Regions from separate parts of the Lactiplantibacillus sp. ME-2 genome, predicted to be linked through region 2. Evidence: predicted binding sites of a transcription regulator. Region 2 holds the regulator's gene; each other region holds the start of a gene.
The links. The regulator LexA, encoded in region 2, represses DNA repair genes until DNA is damaged. The targets are predictions, from matches to a motif close to CNAACANNTGTTNG.
Positions count from the first base shown of each region.

Region 1: a site for LexA is predicted at 1,278-1,291, ahead of MMY95_RS05105 (ATP-dependent DNA helicase). Genes of this name have one in related genera too.
Region 3: a site for LexA is predicted at 1,856-1,869, ahead of MMY95_RS13675 (type 1 glutamine amidotransferase family protein). Genes of this name have one in related genera too.

Region 1 is NZ_JAKZEQ010000009.1:62,681-69,626, reverse strand. It holds gene MMY95_RS05105 (ATP-dependent DNA helicase) at 1-1,240, opposite strand, end outside; gene MMY95_RS05100 (hypothetical protein) at 1,660-2,022, opposite strand; gene MMY95_RS05095 (acetate kinase) at 2,211-3,407, shown strand; gene MMY95_RS05090 (GNAT family N-acetyltransferase) at 3,534-3,977, opposite strand; gene MMY95_RS05085 (MarR family winged helix-turn-helix transcriptional regulator) at 4,051-4,473, shown strand; gene MMY95_RS05080 (NAD(P)/FAD-dependent oxidoreductase) at 4,662-5,864, shown strand; gene MMY95_RS05075 (hypothetical protein) at 5,996-6,328, shown strand; gene MMY95_RS05070 (ABC transporter substrate-binding protein) at 6,428-6,946, opposite strand, start outside.
Region 2 is NZ_JAKZEQ010000004.1:105,056-112,001, forward strand. It holds gene MMY95_RS02580 (HAD family hydrolase) at 196-918, shown strand; gene MMY95_RS02585 (D-2-hydroxyacid dehydrogenase) at 1,206-2,204, opposite strand; gene MMY95_RS02590 (GIY-YIG nuclease family protein) at 2,289-2,594, opposite strand; gene MMY95_RS02595 (tRNA1(Val) (adenine(37)-N6)-methyltransferase) at 2,578-3,336, opposite strand; gene MMY95_RS02600 (1-acyl-sn-glycerol-3-phosphate acyltransferase) at 3,448-4,083, shown strand; gene MMY95_RS02605 (YneF family protein) at 4,141-4,377, opposite strand; gene MMY95_RS02610 (DUF896 domain-containing protein) at 4,475-4,714, opposite strand; gene lexA (transcriptional repressor LexA) at 4,866-5,498, shown strand; gene MMY95_RS02620 (DNA alkylation repair protein) at 5,588-5,818, opposite strand; gene MMY95_RS02625 (hypothetical protein) at 6,122-6,751, shown strand; gene MMY95_RS02630 (hydroxymethylglutaryl-CoA synthase) at 6,802-6,946, opposite strand, start outside.
Region 3 is NZ_JAKZEQ010000047.1:7,387-14,332, forward strand. It holds gene MMY95_RS13665 (zinc-binding dehydrogenase) at 1-322, shown strand, start outside; gene MMY95_RS13670 (helix-turn-helix domain-containing protein) at 573-833, shown strand; gene MMY95_RS13675 (type 1 glutamine amidotransferase family protein) at 1,212-1,799, opposite strand; gene MMY95_RS13680 (DUF3781 domain-containing protein) at 1,908-2,183, shown strand; gene MMY95_RS13685 (DUF805 domain-containing protein) at 2,512-3,765, opposite strand; gene MMY95_RS13690 (YxeA family protein) at 4,184-4,552, opposite strand; gene MMY95_RS13695 (MerR family transcriptional regulator) at 4,675-5,043, opposite strand; gene MMY95_RS13700 (carboxymuconolactone decarboxylase family protein) at 5,132-5,518, shown strand; gene MMY95_RS13705 (hypothetical protein) at 6,243-6,740, shown strand; gene celB (PTS cellobiose transporter subunit IIC) at 6,762-6,946, shown strand, end outside.

The sequences.
Region 1 (6,946 bases), on a different contig from region 2:
CACTCGGCTGACTTTTATCGGGCTTGGCTAATTTTAACAACGCACTGATTGGCTGGTCACTAACGGCCGCAGAGTACATATCACGGGAGCGACTAACAAGGTTGTGGACTTCATCGACAAGGAAAAAGTTGTCGTCATCACGTTCGCTAAAGAACCGTTGTAAATAGACTAATGGGTCAAAAAGATAGTTGTAGTCACAAATAATCACATCACAGAAGAGCGACGTGTCGAGTGAAAATTCAAACGGATCGACAGTATGCTTGCGAGCATACTGTTCAATCACGGAACGGGTAATCTGGTCTTCATGGGTCAACAGATCCTTGAGTGCTGGTTTAAGTCGGTCGTAGTAGCCAATCATATAAGGATTATCTTCCGGAAGTACATCTTGTTCCTCGGGAAACCGAATCTGATCCTTGGCAGTTAGCGTAATGCTTTTCAGTTTGAGTCCGTCATGACTCATTAGCGTGACCGCTTCTTCAGCAACGTGGCGCGTACTTTGCTTAGCGGTCAGATAAAAGAGGCGCTCAATCACGTCTTCGCCCATTGCTTTGATGGCCGGAAATAGCGTTGAGATCGTTTTCCCCGTCCCAGTTGGTGCTTCGACAAAGAGGCGTTTTTGCAACCGAATCGTCTTATAAACAGCGCCAGCCAATTCATGTTGGCCCGGCCGAAAAGCTGGAAACGGAAATGGCAAGTCTTCAATAGAAGCATTTCGTTGTCGTCGTAAATCGGCTCGTAATGTCAACCAGTATTCATATTCTGTAATTAAGTCGTGGAAGAATGCGTCTAGTTCAGCCCGGTGAAGGATTTGCTGGGTCTTCGTGATTTTTTCATTGATGACTTGAAAGTAGGTCAGTTGCAACGTGACCTGCTCAAGATCGGGATGTTCTTGCAGTAACAGGTAACCGTAGACTTTGATCTGCCCCCAGTAAAGTGTCAACGTGTTGGTACTTAAGTCCTCGAAGACTTGATCGGATGTTTTGATTTCTTCAATCAACGCCCCATCATCATTTAACTGAATCCCGTCTGCCCGACCCGCGATAATGTAATCAGTATCGTTCATCGTCACAATTTTTTTCAGGTAAACTTCGCTATCATAGTCTTCACCACGACTACTCTGGAGCTGACGATGAATCTTAGCACCGTTCAACGCAGTGTTCTGGCTATTCTTTACTTCATTTAAATCGCCTTGTCGCAAGACGAATTCTACCAATTGTCGAATTCCAATCTTAGTTGCCATCGGAGCATCCCTTCTGAATTTAGTCGCTTCCTATTATAAAACATCTGTTCGTGTTTGTCTGCTGTTGATTGATGATGCCGGGCGGGGCTCTGTGATGTGGCCTTAAATGATGGTTAAGCTGCGGCAGACCAATATTTAAGACGCGGGCTTCGGCGGCTTGAATCTGGGCTCGTCGTGTTCCAGCAATTGGCGAAAATGCCTGGGAGTCAATGTAGGACGAACTAGCCAGACGGGTGCATGCTATTCCGAATTTTTTCCAGCGAATTTTAGCTGGTCACTTTTGCCTTTGAAAAACTGATACGGGTTAACAATCTGGATTGAAAGCTAAATAAAAAAGCATCGCGATAAGGGCGCCGATGCCTGTTGCGATGTTTAGATTGACGATTTTGATTTAGAAGAAAATGAATCAGACTAGGAAGTTAATCGTACCAATGGCTGTGGTGTTGGCGAATACTCTTGCGGAGACTAAAACCGTAGCTGATGATGCCGGCTGTGATAATGGTCGCTAAAATCGCAAGCAACCATGAACCGGACGTGCTAAAGTAGGTGGCGTAACCAAGGCTGAGACTGACTAATGTGATGACGGGAATTAGAATTCTCACAGGGGCTGGATGTAAGAAGACGACACCGGCTAGCCACAGAGCCGCTGCTGTGACCATGGCGTCGACACTGATTGGTGAACCAAAGCTAATACCAAGAGTGATGATAGCAAGAATTGTTCCCACGGTCAGGAGGAGGACAGCAAAGCCGTTGCTGACGGACCAAGTAAACGTTTTTTTCATCATGATCGCCTCGCTTTCTATTAACTATATTATAGGCTAATTTCGCCTTATGAAAGAAATAATATGCCGACAATTAAGTTTGCAATGTTATGAAAATTGAAAGTTTGTGAACAAATCCTTGAAAGCGTATCCACTATTAGTTAAACTGGCATTAGGCACACTTGATGATGGATGGAGGAAAAATAGTCATGGCAAAAATTTTAGCAATTAACGCCGGCAGTTCAACTTTAAAATGGAAGCTTTTCAGTGTTCCCGAAGAAACGGTAATCGCATCGGGAATGGTTGATCGGCTGGGATTGCCAGATTCCGTTTTCACAATTAAGAAGGCGGATGGTAGTAAATATTCTGAAACTAAGGACCAAATTGATGCAAAAGAAGCCGCTGCAATGGTCTTAACACGGCTGAAGAGCGATAATATTGTGACTCATCTTAGTGAAATCACTGGGGTTGGTCATCGGGTTGTTGCGGGTGGCGAAGATTTCAAAGACTCTGTCGTTATTACCTCGCAAACCTTGAAAAAAATCAAAGATTTATCTGAGTATGCGCCGCTACATAATCCAACGCAGGCTTATTATATTGAAGTATTCCGTGATTTATTACCAAAAGCGACTCAAGTAGCCGTGTTTGACACTTCGCTGTATGCGGATATGCCTAAAGTTAATTACCTATATAGTATTCCTTACGATTATTATGAGAAATTTGGCGCGCGGAAGTATGGGGCACATGGCACAAGTCATCGTTACGTTGCTAATCGGACGGCCCAACTATTGGGGAAACCATTGGATTCGCTTAAATTAGTGACATTACATTTAGGGTCGGGTGCTTCGATCACGGCTTTTGATCATGGTAAAGCCGTCGACACTTCAATGGGCTTTACGCCGCTAGCTGGGATTACCATGAGTACCCGTTCCGGTGATATTGATGCTTCAATTATTCCATTCTTGATGCGCCATTTAGGGATCTCTGATGTGGAAGACTTTGTTGACATTCTGAATCATAAGTCAGGGTTACTTGGTATTTCAGGTTTGTCACCTGATATGCGTGATCTTGATAAGACGCAAGATACCCGTGAACGGTCAAAATTAGCAATTGATATTTTTGTTAACCGGGTTGTGAAGTATGTCGGCAGCTATATTGCTGAAATGAACGGGATTGATGCCCTTGTCTTCACGGCTGGTGTGGGTGAAAACTCATGGATGATCCGCGAACGTGTCACTAAAGCCTTAGGATACTTTGGCGTGACAGTGGATGATGAAAAGAATCATATGCACGGTAAGGAACAAATTATTAGCAAAGATGACGAACCGGTAACGGTCATGGTTGTCCCAACTAATGAAGAGCTGATGATTGTGCGTGACGTTGAACGGTTATCTAAAGCTGAATAAATGAGTCAATTAAAAACGCGTGATTCGGATTGTGGTCCGAGTCACGCGTTTTGAGTTTTGGATTCTAATCAGCATAGCGCTAAGTCAGCTCTTGTCCCCGCATATGTGCCGATGTGATGTGCTCAGCTATTGGCGTTGTCGCGCAGGTTTAGTCATTTTGATGTGGGGCGTGTGGTTGAATAGAAAAGGGGTACCGCTCGAAGTGAAGCCGAAATGCTGGTAAAATCCTTGTACTGGCACTTGGGCTTCAATTTGAATTGGCAAATCAGCATAGTGTTCCTGTACGACCTGTTCGATATGGGCCATTAAATCAGCGCCCAAGTGTTGTCTGCGTTGGTTTTTGTCCACCACGACCCGGCCGAAGGAGAGATGGTCATCTTCTGTAAAGATTCGTGCGTATGCAACAATATTTTGATTGACGGTTTTAAAGACATGATAAGCTTTTAAATCAGTATCATCGACTTCCTGATAGATGCGCTGTTGTTCAACAACAAACGTTTTGACGCGCAATTCATAAATAGCGTATAATTCAGTTGTTGTTAGTTCTGAGAATGTTTTAATCGACCACATGGTGATGCCTCCTTAGCATAGTGCTAAGTTTATCATCAAATGATTGCATATGCAATAATAAAAAGGAGCTTCTATGATACCAACATTAAGATTGATGGGCACGTTGTCGCGAATCGTCACGAACGAGGGTAATCAACGTTTTGCGAAATACGGCCTCAATAACAATCAGTTTATTTATTTAATTCGAATTTGTGAGCAGCCTGGCCTATTTTTTAGTCAATTGGCTGACCAAATGAAGATGGATCGAACCACGAATTATCGCGCCGTTCAGAACTTAATAAAAAAAGGTTACGTGATTAAGCAGACACATCCAGAGAATAAAAAGGTCCGGTGTTTGTACCCAACGAGCGCTGGGCAAGCGTTGTACCCGGAATTGCATGCTTATGAGCAGTGGTGTGCAGACTTGGTTGGTGAGCAGTTAACGCCGGGCCAACAACAAGTTTTGTTTGAAAGTCTGTCGTTAGTCACGGCTAATGTCACCCAGCATATTGAGTAAGTTTAATCACTAAACTAGATTAATTGTGAACAATTAAAATGGCGTGGCGTTTTAGCTGAATTTTAGGCGTGAAGAGTGTACCATGTAGTTATCAAGTTATAACTGGATTAATGTGATCAACGCAGGTTAGCACAATTGCTGGACAGGCGGCATTAGTCAACAGGAATAATGAAAGGGGTTAATAAATCATGGCAACAACTTTGGTGTTAGGTGGGGGTTACGCAGGGATGCGAGCCGTCAAGTTTTTACAGAAGAGTCTACCAACTGAGGATGAAATCATTCTTGTTGATCAGACACCGACGCATACGGAGAAGACTAATTTACACGAAGTCGCAGCGGGGACGATCGCACCTGATCGAATTACTTATCAGATTCCGGATATTATCGGTAAGCGGGTCCAGTTCGTTCAAGCAACGGTCAAGAGCGTTGATATTGAACAAAAACAAGTGACCTTTGAAGATCATCCTGAAATGACCTATGACTACTTAGTATTAGCATTGGGCTTCCAGTCAGAAACATTTGGGGTAGCTGGCGCCGATGAAAATGCCTTGCCAATGGATGATTTGGCAACTTCACAGGCTGTTTATGAACATTTGGAAGAACGGTTTAAAGCCTACCGTACCAGTAAGGACAAAAATGATTTGAAGATTGCGGTCTGTGGTGCTGGGTTCACTGGAATCGAATTATTAGGTGAACTGACCCAGACGTTACCAAGATTGCAGGCGAAGTATCAAACACCTGCTGCTAAGTTAGTTTGTTTGGAACGGATGCCATCAATTTTACCGATGTTTACGCAGGAATTGCGGGACTACGCTTTGAAGTTTATGGAAAAGAATAATGTCGAAATGCGGTTAGGTGCCGTTATTGAGGCCATCAAACCGGGTGCTGTGGTTTACAGTGACGCGGACAAGAACGAACATGAATTTACGGCTAACACTATTATTTGGACGGTTGGTGTCAGTGGTTCACACGTCATTGCTGATTCCGGTTTTGATCAGCGCCGTAACCGGGTCGTAGTTAAGCCCGACTTATCACTGGAAGGGCATCCCGAAGTATTCATTGTTGGGGATGTCGCTGCAGTGATGGATCCCGAAAGCAATCGGCCATATCCAACCACAGCTCAAATTGCACTGGCAGCTGGCGAACAAGCTGCCAAGAATATTGGCGCTTTGCGTCATAACCAAGCAACGGCGACGTTCCACTATGAATCTAGTGGGACCGTGGCCTCATTGAGCGATCGTGACGGTATTGGTGAAATCTTCAGTAGTAACAAACCGGTTCATGGCTACGCGGCATCAGCATTGAAGAAAATTATTACTGACCGCTCACTTTTGGAAAGTGCGCATTTAGGAACGGTCTTCAGTAAAGGGCGTTTTGACTTATATCATTAATCATTAAATTAATTCCAGTAGTATGATAAATAGCCACCACAGAAATCGAATTTCTGTGGTGGCTGTTTTGGACTAGTTAACCGTCGAATGGCTCAGCTGGTTGCTGATTCGGGCAATTAAGTAACCAGCTGTTGGGACTAACGATACTTTACGGGCACCCCTTACAATTAAGGCATGATAAGGGGGCGGTCAAAATGACGACTAAATCAATACGAACACCAATTCAACCGTGGTTTACCCTAGTGGTAGCGGGTAGCTTACTGATAACCTTGTTTTCTAACGCACTTTGGTGGTTGGCTAGCAGTGCGTTTTGCGCGCTACTCATTTTAAACTTACAATTTATCGTCTTTCCAACCACCGCGGATCGTTATTGGCTAAATCGGCTCAGTTTAGGATTGGTACTAGTGCTAGTAGTGCTCGCGAATATTAAATTTTTAATTATTAGTGGCTTGACATGGCAGTAAGCGCCTAGACATTAAAGGACCTGACTTGAAGCACTCTGTTTCAAGTCAGGTCCTTTTGTCTAATGATGCCAGTCATTTGAATCAAGTAGGCTGATCCGATTAGTGATGCATCTTAAATTCCAAATAACGGTCATTATACAAGCCGACTTTGGCTGGTGATAAATCTTGATAGATTTGAAGATGCTTGATTGTGTTATTGTCTGGGTAAAATTGGCGATCGTTGCGAATGGCCTTAGGTAATAGCGCCTTGGCTTTCCGATTAGGTGTTGCGTAACCGATATATTCCGCATTTTGGGCGGCGTTCTTGGGTTCACTCATAAAGTTCAAGAAGGCGTAAATCGCCTTAAAGTGTTTGGCCGTTTTAGGAATGACCAAGTTATCAAACCACAAGTTACTCCCTTCGGATGGGACAACGTAATGCAAGTGTGAATTGCCAGCCAACATTTCACTAGCCTCACCGGACCAATCGACCGCGATAGCGGCTTCGTTTTGGATCATGTACATTTTAATTTCATCCGCCACGACGGCCTTGACGTTTGGTGATAGCCGGTTAAGCTTGTTTCGCGCAGCCAATAGAGTGGCTGGATCGGTCGTGTTCATAGACTGATTCATTGATGC
Region 2 (6,946 bases):
ATTCCTCCCCACCGTTCAACTAATCATGGCACTCTCCCGAGCACCGCCATGATTATCGCAGTAGGTGTGAATTGGTTTTAACACCGAAAATTAGTATACCGAAAATTACTAGTGCTTGCAAGCAATTTCATCAAGAATTTGTGAATTCCTGAAAGTGTGTTAAAATACAATCTCGCATAGGGGGCTCACTTAATAATGATAAAAGCCATCATTTTTGACCTTGACGATACGTTGTATGATCAAAAATCACCGTTCACTGCTGCCTTAACTAAAACTTTTAACCAGGCTTTGAGCAGCACTGAATTGGCACAAATTTTTAACCGGTTCCATGATTTTAATGACCGTACCTTTAACCAGGTCACTGATACAACTATGACGCTGGAAGCGTGGCAAACCGCCCGTATTCGACACGCGTTAGCACCCAGCAAAGTCCACATCAGCACTGATCGGGCTATCCAATTTGAAATGGCCTATCAGCAGGAACTAAATCAGATTTGCCTTTTCGATGGGCTGAGTGCGACGCTGACTAAACTCAGTCACGCTTTTAAAATTGGTATCATTACCAATGGGCCAGCGCCGATTCAGCATCAAAAGTTACATCAATTACAAATTGAACATTTCGTGCATCCGGATAACATCTTTATCTCAGAAGAATTGGGTATTGCTAAACCCGACCCATCAATCTTCACGACGTGGGCCCATCAGGTTGGCATCAAGGCCAACGAAGCCGTTTACGTTGGTGACAATGCAGCACTCGACATGACCAGTGCCAAACACGCTGGGTGGCAAACTTTTTGGTTTAATCACCGGCGCAATGACCAGGTGACACCGAGCGTAATTCCTGATCAAATCATCCAGAGTCCAGCGGAACTAAATGAACTATTGCTAGCACTTCTTCAAGCCGCCAGCGCTTCATAGACGCATACTGGCGTTAAAGCTACGAGCAACTTATGCTGGTAACAACCACGGTAAGTACGTGCTAGCAAGACCTTTACCTAGCAACACTTAATTGTGTTATCGCTAACAAAATCGCTCACTTGTGAAGCCCACAGCCGTGCAACCAGCTCGATTGTGGGCTTTTTGTTATGGATATAACAGCATTGAAAGTACGCTTGGGGTTAACGCTTCGAAAAGGCCCCATTAGATGAAAGTATAAAAAATGGCGTCACTCAGATGAGTGACGCCATTTTCAGTGATAATCGAGATTAGTCAAACTTAACTTGTGTGTCAGCTTTACCAGTTTCGATGAATTGTTTGTTACTGTTCATTGAAACGTGCACCATGTTGTGAACGGCAGTTTCAGTGTAGAAAGCCGTATGTGGTGTAATCAAAACATTGTCGCGGTTGAACAAGTTCATGAAGACCTTGTCATCAATCGTTTGACCTTCAAGGTCTTTGTTGAAGATCTTAGTTTCGTATTCATACGTATCAAGAGCGGCACCGGCAACTTTGCCACTGTCTAAGGCTTTGATCAAGTCTTCTGAATCGATGAGTGTCCCACGAGCAAAGTTCAAGATGTAGGCGCCATCTTTCATCTTGCTGAAGGCATCCGCATTCAACATGTGGTAGTTATCCTTCAATGCAGGAACGTGTAACGTGATAACATCAGCTTGGGCGTATAATTCGTCCAAGGTGTCAACGTACATGCCTTCCTTTTCAAGTTCAGCATTCCGGTAAACATCGTAACCGATAACCTTAGCGCCGAAGCCTTTGAAAATATCGATGGCAGCACGGCCAATCCGACCAGTACCGATAACACCAACAGTCATGGTGTTTAATTCCTTGGCAATATCTGGTGCCCAACGGAAGTCTTGCTTAGCTAACTTCTTGTTGAACAATGGGGTTTGACGTAATAATTGCATCAATTGCGTTACTGATAATTCAGCAATCGCATTTGGTGAGTATGCAGGTACGTTAGAAATGTTTAAGCCACGTGCTTTAACAGTAGGAACGTCCAAGTTATCAACACCAACGTTACGAAGAGAGATGTTCTTAACCCCTTCGTCGGCTAACTTGTTCAATACTTCAGCAGTATAGTCCTTTTGTTGGTATACATCGGCACCGTCGAAGCCTTTAGCTAAGTCAACGTTGTCTTCAGTAAGTAATTCTGGAACTAATTTAACTTCAACATCTGGGTTTTCTTTCATCCAAGTATCGAAGAATGGACGTTCGTCATCACGTACAGCATATGCAATAATTTTCATTACAAAAATTCCTCCTATATATTGATACAGTAAATATTATAACAGTAAATGCGAGAAATAGAATCATAAATTGTGAAAACTTCGCTAAATTTTTACATCGTGAGCTGACAAGTATTTTAGCTTGGCAGCTCGCGATTGGTGTTTGAAGGCATATTCAGCCTTTAACGCACTTGATTTGTCAGTGAAAGTTTCATGGTAAATTAATTGCAAAGGCCGCCGTGAGCTGACCCGCGTATATTTAGCCCCTTTGCCCGCATTGTGCGTTGCTAATCGTCGCTGCAAGTTATCCGTAAAACCACCATACAACGTTTGATCAGCACATAATAGGACATAAAAATAATATTTTTTAGTTGCCGTCGTGGACGCAGCCGGCTTACTTGTGCTTGCCATAGAGTAATGTGTGCACCTCTTCCCTGTATTCACCATCATCACGATAAACGACAAGCGGTGGCATGATTCGAACACCGTTGCGTTTCCCATCCTTGATCATTTCGATCAGAACCATGTTCGCTTCCCGTTGTGCTTTGGGATGGACGAACCGAATCCGTTTGGGTGCCAACCGATTGGTCGCCATGGTACTGAACAAGTCATCTAGTCGTTCAGGACGATGAACAAAATATGCTTTACCATTCATTTTTAACAAATCACTAGTTACCGCTAGGATCTGATCTAAATTAGCGGACAGTTCATGCCGTGCAATCGCCAAATGAGGATTTGGATTTTTAACGCTCTGCGGTCGATCTTTAAAATACGGTGGGTTACATAAGACTGTATCCACCGAATCTTTCGGTAGTTGGCGCGTAATTGCCAGTAAGTCTTCGTTCAGGACTGTCATTTGTTGGGTTAAATCGTTCAAAACAACACTGCGTTGAGCCATATCGGCCAACCGGGGCTGAATCTCGACCGCCGTAATATGGCCTTGAGTTTTAGCACTGGCGAATAGACCTACTGCGCCATTGCCAGCACAGAGATCCACGATCTGGCTCTTAACGCCCTTCGCAACCTGGGCAAAGTCACCCAACAGAACAGCATCCAGTGAGAACGCAAAGACTTGAGAACTTTGAATTATTTGGATATCTTGACTATATAATTGATCAATACGCTCATCGGCGTGTAACGTGACGTCTGCCATATTCGGCCACCTCTCCATTAAAATCATCGCACAGTTATCATACAATTAACTTGCAGAATTTGCCAAATTTCGTCATACTGTGAGCAGTTAGTAAACGAAAGGAAGATCGTGATGTTTTATTCTTTTATGCGCGGACTAGTCCGACTAATCATCACCATTATTAACGGTCGGCCGCACTATCAAGGACGGGAAAACTTGCCTGAGGGCGCCTACATCTTAGTTGGACCGCACCGGACGTGGTTTGATCCGTTGTACTATGCGTTGGCCGGCAGCCCAATGAAATTTAGCTTTATGGCCAAGGAAGAACTATTTAAGAATCCCGTCTTGCGGTTCATTCTCGTCCATGCGAACGCTTTTCCTGTCAATCGGCAACATCCAGGACCTTCAGCAATCAAGACTCCCGTCAAATTTTTGCGCAGCGGTAAGCTTTCATTAATCATGTTTCCATCGGGAACGCGCCACTCACAAGAACTTAAAGGCGGCGCAACCGTCATCGCAAAAATGGCCGGTGTTCCACTAGTCCCAACCGTTTACCAAGGTCCATTGACCTTCAAACAACTTTTTAGTCGTCAGCGGGTCACCGTCCGTTTTGGTAAACCGATTGATATTGATCGTAAGCTGAAACTAGATGATGCTGGTCAAAAACAAATTGAAACTAAAATGTTGCACGCTTTTGACGACTTGGATCGTCAAATCGACCCAACGTTCAAATACGTTGATCCTGCTACAACCCGTCAGAAACATTAAGTTCGATAATAAAAAAGTGTCGGTGATCGCAATTTAAAGCGAGCCGACACTTTTTTACTACTTGTTATCGTTTTTAGATGCAGCTTTCATCGAATTCAACATCTGATGTAACTTCTTTTCGGACGGGCGTTGACCCATTTGCATCATCATACTACGAAGCATTTCTTCACTAATTGGTGGATTTTGCTTCAAGTAATTTTGCATATAGTGCCGGGCACCGAAGAAACCACCAGTTAACCCAACCAATACGCCGATAACGACGATTAAAATCCAAATTCCTGTAGACACAGTCATTCCCCTCCCTTATTACAGTCTTCATTAAACTAGTCTACACAAATTAATAATAAAAGAAAAGGAAAATTTGTCAGTTGACAAATTTTCCTGAAATCGGTTAATCATCTCGAAGACCGCGATCGCGTTGCACTTGACGGACCTTTTCTGGCGTAACCTCTTTACCATCTTTATCATAAACCTGAAGCATTTCAACTTGTTGCCGAAAACCGGCGCGAAATTCCTTCAAGTATTTTTGCCGCAACTCTTGACGTTCGGCTTCTTCTAGCTCGGTGAGCCCCTCGGCTTTCGCCTTATGAGCTAACTCATTGATCCGAGCAAGCAATTCTTTTGAAATCAAATCAGCAGCCCCTTTCACTCTTGAAATATACACGAAATTAGACCCTAAATCAATTAATAGTGTTTGTCAACCGAACATTTGTTTGAAAGCTATGAAACGCTATGCTACAATTGGTTTAACCAATAATGAAAATAAAAAATGAGGTGCCAAGATGAGTAAAACATCGGAAAGCAAACAAATGGCCGTTCTTCGCTTTATTTATGAACGTGTCAATGAAAAAGGATACCCGCCAACCGTTCGTGAGATTGGTGAAGCCGTTGACTTATCTTCGACTTCGACCGTTCACGGCCACATTTCACGGCTAGAAAAAAAAGGTTACATCCAAAAAGACCCAACTAAGCCACGTGCCATTGAGGTAACGCCAGCCGGTTTCGAAGCACTGGGCGTCGAAACTACGCCACATCAAATTCCGGTACTTGGAACGGTAACCGCCGGCCAACCAATTCTTGCCGTACAGGAAGCGACGGATTATTTTCCAATTCCTAAGGAACTTGAATCATTCGGTGGCGACCTTTTCATGCTCACCATCCGTGGCGAAAGTATGATCAATATCGGTATCATGAATGGTGATCAAGTCATTGTTCGGCGTCAAAGTTCCGCTGACAATGGTGATATCATCATTGCCATGACCGATGAAAATGAAGCGACTTGCAAGCGATTCTTCAAAGAGGCCGATCACTACCGACTACAACCTGAGAACGACACGATGGCGCCAATTATCTTGAACAACGTCTCTGTATTAGGCAAAGTTGTCGGTTTATATCGCGACATGCTGTTTCAGTAAACTATCACCCACAAGATGACAATTCAATTTGTCATCTTTTTTATTCGCCAGTTTTTAGAGCAGGTTGATGGCATGCCTACAGATTCCACTCACAAATATTTACACCCTTCCCGCCGTGCCAGGGACGAGAGCACGTTATTTGCGACAAAAGCACGCCCCCATTCCGGATTCACCTTGCCATAATCCCGTAGTGCCCAACCGATTGCCTTCTGAATAAAAAAGTCATCATCACCCCGATTCGTTAGTATCGCCGTTTGTAAATTGGCAATCCGTCCTCTTTCAAGCCTAATCGAAGCGCGATACCTACTCGTCGCACCTATTTATTGGTAGCTCGTAAATATACCACCCGCTTGTTGTAAACAACCGTGCGCTGAGAGATACGCTGCAAGAACCTTGCACCAGGCATCAACACTATCCCACTGTGGCGTTACTGTGATTTGGTGGTAGCACCATTGCTATTGAATCAGCGGCGCCTGATTCTCCCGATGTATCGACAGAAAAAGTGCTGGCGCCAAATTGGTTATTAGTCGGATCTCTTTTCAAAATATTTCAAATCTGTGACGAACAGCCAATAGTTCAATGGTATAATGATTATACTATTTTAAACATTGGGAGTTGGTTACATGTTGTTCCTAGCCATTATGGGCTTGATTGTTTTTCTATTAGCATTATTTTCCGTGATTTACGCACGTCAAACCGGTGGTGGTTGGAAATTTCTAACACTAATTACGGTCCTCAGCGCCCTGGTCACCATCTACGCGGTCGTTAAATTGCCTTACTGGCCATACAACCAGTCACAGCAATCGGCGCGCAAAGCATCATCTAGCACGAGTACTAGCGCTAGTACCAGCAAGTCCAAATCAACGAGCTTGAGTTCCTCACAAGTCGTTTTTAACGAAGCCAGCACCAAACGCGCGGCCGCAACGATTAAGTTGAATGAAGAAAATATCCTTAAACAATTACAATCTAACTATCAATCGATTGGTACCGTTGCATTCACCAAGTCAACGAAAACATATACGATTACGCCAACCAATAAAAAGTACGTTAAATCTTTGAAGACGATTAAATCATATCCATCTCAAAACCAAAAAGCAATCACCACGATTACTTCGAATTTTAAATCGTTGTCAAAATCGCTCCAAAAGAATCTTGCCGCTGGTTACACGATTCAGTTGCTACAACCAGATACCACTGACAAGACGCTGTTGAGTGTCCAAGATGGTCAAATTATGACCAATAACTTCAAATAGGAAAAGTCACTTGTCTAGCAAATTTGCTAGTAACAAGTGACTTTTTTTGTTTAAACTTGTTGATCCAAATATTGACGTTGTTCGTTCTTTTGACCGGTCAATACGAATCGATGGGGATCATCAGCATAGCTGACCGACTGATCATCGGCCCGCCATTGCAATTGATGACTGAATAAGGCTTCATACTCCGCCACA
Region 3 (6,946 bases), on a different contig from region 2:
GAATTTGACGGGCGCACAAACCTTAGCCGCTAGTTACCAGGTGGTGAAACGGGGTGGCCGCTTGGTCTCGGTTAACGGGGTGCCAGATAAGAAACAAGCAGCAGCGCTTGGAATTACGGCAGTCTATGCACTTGGCGATCTTTCAGAGGATGCTCGCAAGGCTATTCTTGACTTGTATCAGCAAGGTCAATTAACGGTCACTGTTTCGAAGGCCTACCCATTTACGCTCGCCGCGGTCAAACAGGCCCATCTTGATTTTGAACAGGGTGGTAATCAAGGTAAACGGGTAATTGTCTTTGACCAGGAAACGACCAATGTTTAGCTGGTTTTATCGTGAGCGGACGCGCTTACCCGAGCAGTTACCCAGATAAGACACTAGAAGTGGGCAATGACACGAATCAGCGTGCAGCCGCGCACTAATCTGTTCTAAACTAGTATTAGTAAAGAAATAAAATAGCTATCTAGACAAATACGGTATCATGAACGACGGTGGCCGGACAATCTTTAGTATAATAGTGGTTATCAGTTAACGTCGTACGATTGATTAATTATGAACAGGGATAGTAAATATTATGAATGAATCGGTATCGGATGAAAACTTTTTGGATTGTCCATTTGCCAGTGTTCAAAAAGTCGTTCGCGGAAAATGGAGCATGGTTATTCTGTATTTCCTTAGTCAGCGGGTCTTGCGTTTTGGTGAACTCAATCGCAAGGTTTATCCACCGGTGTCACCAAAGGTTGAATATTCACTCACCCCATTAGGAGAGAAGTTCTTGCCTGTTTTGAATGCTTTGGAGAACTTGGCGGTAGACTATCAGGATTACCAAGCTTAATTAAGTGAAATCGGTTAAGAACGAGCATGCTCCGGTTTATTCACGGCACTAATTGTCGTCATAAAAATTAAAAAACGAGATCCAGCGACGTCTTCATACGTGCTTGGATCTCGTTTTTAGGTAGAACTAAGTGACTATCGAGCCCAGAGTTGGGTCGAATGGCGATGTCACTTGGCCTTGAACCGCATAACTAAAATGATAATATTGCTTTTAAATTCTGAAAGCTAATGAACAACTCTTCTTTGAAACTTTTATTGGGAATATTGTTTTATTTAATACGCATGATTTATCTATCCAAGAAGGTGTCTGCATTATGCGGCAGAATTTGGCGCGAGTGTTGACGTTGTTTTAACTGACAAGATTAGTTTTTGGAAAAACTTAGCCGAACGGATTACCATATTTTTGACAGTATTGGTAAAATCCTAAGCGGTATAGATCGATAGTTCGGGTTAGTTCTTCACTAGATTGAAAATGAATTAGTTGTAAAACGGCGGCAGTAAATGCCAGTGCCGCTGTGCCGTTAGCTGTGACTAGATTCTTGTCGCTAATGACTTGCTGTTCATGAAAGTCGGCTGAGTTTTGATAGTTAGGATAATTGTGCCACATCGCCAGTGAATTGCCGGTATGCTGATAACCAGTTAAAAAACCGTTTTGGGCTAAGTAATCTACCGCACCACAGATTGCGCCAACTGGTTTTGAGGCATTGAGGTGTTGCTGAACTAGTGAATATAATAATGAATTATTGATATTCCAAGAGTTACCACCAATTAGGATTAATAAGTCAATAGTTGGTAAACAATCCAGTTGATAGTCAACTTTAGTGGTGAAGCCACCAATTGACGTAACCAATGGTGTTGTTGAAGTCGTTTTAACTTGCCAGTCAGTGCTTTGATTTAATTGACTAGCTAGATAAGAAGCTTCCCAATCTGCGTATTGATCTAGCATTAGAAATAATGCAGTTTTCATGTTGACCTCCAGAGGAAAATATATTTTCAGAACCGAATATGTTATCCTTAATTATAGGAACGTACGTTCTAAAAAGCAAGTGCATGATTAAATGTTGGAGGGCAGTAAATGAGCAAACAATCCGTAATTCTTGAGTTAATTAGAACACATATTTGCTATACACCACGGGTCTTTCAACGTATTAATAAGAAATTAGCCGTTAATTTAAGCGAAGTTGAAATTAAAGATTTAGTCAATCATATTCTGATACAACCAGATGAAATCAAAAGGTGTGGGAAAAATTATTATATCCGAAGTCGTAAAGCGCGGGTAGAACTAACAGTCAATGCTGGTAATTATCGCTTAATTACAGCCAGTAAATACACAGAAGTCGACGGCTTTTAATCAATAAAACAGCTAAAAGTAATAAAAATATTAGTGAATCCGTGTGGTGGTTGAGTATTTTGGCAATGGAAAATGGGTTTTACTTGGATGATGCAGTGAAGTGCTTCTTACGAAATAAAGCGAAATACTTAAAAAGTTAATTAATGTTAGTTGAGAATAATTACAGGAGTGTAGCACACTTTAAAAGCAATAAATCCCCCCATCAGGCTAGTATGAAAATCTAGCTTATGGGGGAATTTATTGTGTGTATATATTTGGACGTGATTTAATTACGAGCCGTCACCGATTTGACGGATTAAACAGCTTATAAACCAGTATTAATTGATAACTAGTTTAAATTAAGCGTTGTGTCAAATGTCTTATAAGCGTTATCGTCGTCATAATCGTCAGTATCATAACTAGCATCCCATTTTAGGCGAATACTAGTGATGTCTTTAACGCTGGATAATTTTGATAAAATAAAGTATACGTTACCGTCAGAATCGGTACCACTGTTTAAATCACCGTCAAAATCATCGCTATCCATGTCGGCTTCGACTTGTTGACCGTCGTTCGTGCTGAGTTTGGCCTGGGTCGGATAGGCTAAAATATCTTGCCCGGCATGGATACTCATGTGAACTTTTACGACGCCGTTAAAATCTTTCTTGTCATTACCGCTACCGCTAGTATAAGTGCCGTCCGTTTTGTAGACCGTGACTTTATCGATTTTAAATGTGGATTTCGCCCAGCTACTGTCGGTAAATGAGGTACTGTAAGCTTTTTGATTGGCGATATCGATGTCGTCGTCGCCAATAGTGATACTGTCAGAATCTGAGTCAGAGTCCGTGCTATCACTAGATTCTTCACTGTCGCTATCGCTGTAACTGTCGTCAGAGTTAGTTGTAGCTGACTTGGAAGTTGTCGTCAGAGCGGCGTCCATGGCAGTATCACGGGCCGTTATGTTAATGAGAGCGGCGTATCCCAATGTCAATAAGACTAGCAGGCACCAAGTCCACCATTTGTGTGTCCAAGGTTTTGGTTGGCTAGCTAAACGGTCGAAACGTTTTCCAGCTGGTTCAGAGCGTTGGCATAGGAAAACAATGATTAAAATGGGGCCGACAAGTGGAAGCAGATAGAACCATAAATAATGCGCTGACCGATTAGAGTCGTGGAGTCGCCGCGCACTGGCTGTGAATTGCATCACTGAAGTCCAAACCATGAGCGCTGAAAAAATCAATAACAGCACGGTTTGTAAAACATTAACGTGTAATGGGCTGAGGATAAAAGCTGGATAACTGTATGCTCTGATACCAAGTACGATGGTTAAAACTAGGGAAATTAGGACCAAATCTAAGTAAAGCCACCAATATTGAGGCCGCGTAATCCGTTGTGACCAAGTAAAGGTTTGACGCATTCCTAGCTTTAGTGCGGTCCACATATTGACATGTTCTGGTTGATTAGGTGTGTTGTGCTGCTCGGAAGTAATGGTGTTCTGATCTTCAGTGGAAGCGACTTTGTCCTGAGTTGCGCCACAAAAAGGGCAAAAGGTCGCGTTAGTAGGAATCGCTTTTCCACAGTTAATACAATACTTTGTTTCTGACATCGATGTTCCTCCTGGAGTACTTATACTAGGCGAAATGTTATGAATATAAGTAGAATTTTATTATATGGCCAAGTGAATGATTATGGCAGCCGAAAACAAGCATATCATAACTAGTTAAAAATATTAACAAAATATTAATACTAAATTCATATTTTGTTCAACAATAGACTTAAATAGTTATTTATTTGCTTTGTTGAAAGTGGCAATTCTAAGCTTAAGTAAAAAGCCGTGAGCTAGAATTGATCCTCGGATTTTGAAATACTAGATATTGGTCATGAAAGGAAGAAACCATTAACGGTAATCGTCATTATGCAAATTAATTAGGTGCAGTAATTTGTCGACATAGTAATCGATGATTAAGTTATAGACTAAACACGATAAAACCCCAGCAAGCTTTTAACTTGCTGGGGTTTAACAATTAATTGATTCTATTCAGTGCTGCTTGGGGAATGTCTTTTCGATCAACTTTTTCCCAGTTAATCACTTGTTGGCGTTTGTCATTATAACCGACTTTGAGATAAGCGTGCATCTTGAGTGAGCGTGGTAGGACGCTATCAAAAGTGAGCTCTTTCTTAACACCATTGTCGCTGTATCCAGGTTGTGAGTAATGGTAGTAGACATAGGGCTTGCCGGAATCATCTTTCCCGGTTTTACGTTCACCTTTAGTCGTGATTTGAGTATAGTATGTTTTTGTTCCGTAATTTGAGTGGTACCAGTTGAAACCGAGACCAACTGGTACTAATACGATAATAGTGATGATTAGTCCCAAAATTCCCGCTTTTTTCATTAATAATCCCTCCAAATGATTAATTGAAATCTGATATTAATCATAAGAGATATAAGAAACGGTGGATAGCAGTTTATGCAATGCTAAACGAAAAACAAGTAATTAAATATAATATTAATAATTTAATGGGATTCAAAGTCTGATTCTTGCATTTCATGATAAGTTGTCATCTTCTGATGAAGAAAATCCAAGTTAGCTTGTGTTGCTACCATTAGGTCATTAAGTTGTGTTTCTTGTTTTTGCAGTAATATCAAACGTTCAGGGATTGTTTGATTACCGATATAGCGCAATTGCGCGTAGCGTTGCATGTTTCGAATCGACATGCCCGTTTGTTTTAAACGCTTCAAAAAATTAACCCAGTCGATATCTTTAGCCTGGTATTGACGATGATTACCGGCAGTTCGCGTGGGACGAAGCAGGCCGACTTCTTCATAATAGCGTAACGTATCGATTGTTAGGTCAGTTTGTCGTGAAAATTCACCAATTTGCATTAATTTGAAAACCTCCTGAAATAAAGCTTGATGTCGGGTACACCCGAGGTTGTAACCTAGAATCAATCAAATGAAGGAGCTGATTAAAATGGAAAATAAGCAACGGTTAATTAATGGAAAAGCCATGTTACAACGGGTGGATGCTGAAGCAGCTGATCATGTAATGGCTAGTTTGGATAGGGTGGCACCGGATGTGGCTAAGCTAATTCTTGAATTTGCATTTAATGATATTTATACACGTCCTGGTTTATCGTTGCAACAACGCGAACTTGTTACTATTACTAGTTTATTAACGCAAGGTGATACAGCAGACCAGTTACGTGTTCATCTCAACGGATGCCTCAACGTTGGGCTTAGTCGTACTGAAATTGTGGAAACTTGCATTCATTGTATTCCTTACGTTGGTTTTCCGAAGGTATTGAATGCGTTGACGGTGGTTAAAGAGGTTTTTGCGAAAAAAGAAGACTTAAGTTAGTCTCTGTTTAATAAGCCGAGATTGAAATTGAACTGTAGGTCTCTTCAGTATATTTATTAATAGAAAGCGCTTCCTGAATGTCGGATAGAGCGTATAATAGTGTTATCGAGAGAACTGAATATAAATTTAGTGAAGACTGCTTTAAATTAACAGTTGAATTATCTTATGATCGGTAAGCAAGATGTTATTTAATCGAATGAGGTGAGGATATGAGTAATATCATTCAAACAGTTTTTGGGATACTACTAATCGCACTTGGCTGGTTTCAGATTAGAGCATCGCGGCGATATTTCCGACAGCTAAAGTTGCATGGGAACGCTGAAATGTCGGTTTTTGCGCCTTTAGCATTATGGAGTGCATTGGTATTTGGTGCCTTTTTAATTGTAGGTGGGATTGTACTTACACTGGGAATATATCACTGATTCTAATAAGTGGAGGTACGTAATCCGATTTCTAAGAGTAATAGAATGAGTTGAAAGATCCGGTTAATTTTTTTTAATTAACCGGATCTTTTTATTGAATCCTGATAAAAAAGTGACTAAATGCTAATCAGACGTCATTATTTGAATATGATTATATGATATTTGAAACAAAAGAATGGAAAAATGTGATTAATTTGTAAATCAACTTAAATAAAGCGTTTACAAAGACTGGCTTCTTTGCTATCATTTAGTCATTCGAACGACACTCGTTCGAATGACTAAATGATAAGGGATGTGATGCTATGTCGCCACTTAAAAACGGCAGTAATGAGGCAACAGCTAATCGGCGTGCATTGAGCCTGACTAGTATGTACTTTAATCGTTTTCTAGTATTCCGTTATGTAACCGCTATCTTTTTCTTTGTTAATCTTTATTGGGCGATTGTTTTATTCGGCTTTGGTTCCGGCATTGGCCTATTGCCAAGCATTTTGTTAATTGGAACAGCTGTAGTGATGGTAGAGCAAATTGGTAAGTTTTGGAAGCATACGAATCGGCTAACTTTTACACGGTGGTTTTACTGGGTGCAACTCTTTATAAATCTGAGTGTTGGATTGAGTTTAGTGTTTGGAAAACTAAAAGTGTTCTATCCATTTTTAAATGAAGCGAGTTTGCCCTGGGTACTTAGTGTTTTAGGCTTTGGTATTTTGGTAAGTGCTTTCCTTGAGTATCGGGTGTTCTTGATTGAGCATGATAAGGATCGCTATATTAAGCATATTCGTCAGTTTGCAGCAAGCATATAAAGGATTGGGATGTGAAATTCGATGGATGATACAAATAATAAAATGTTTCAGTTTTTAAATAATCACTTAATGGGCCCAATGGGAAAGCTGGCTCAATTCAGAATTGTACGGGCTGTTATGGCTGCCGGGATGGCAACAATTCCGTTTACAATTGTTGGATCAATGTTTCTGATTGTTAGTGTGTTACCGCAAAGCTTTCCAGCACT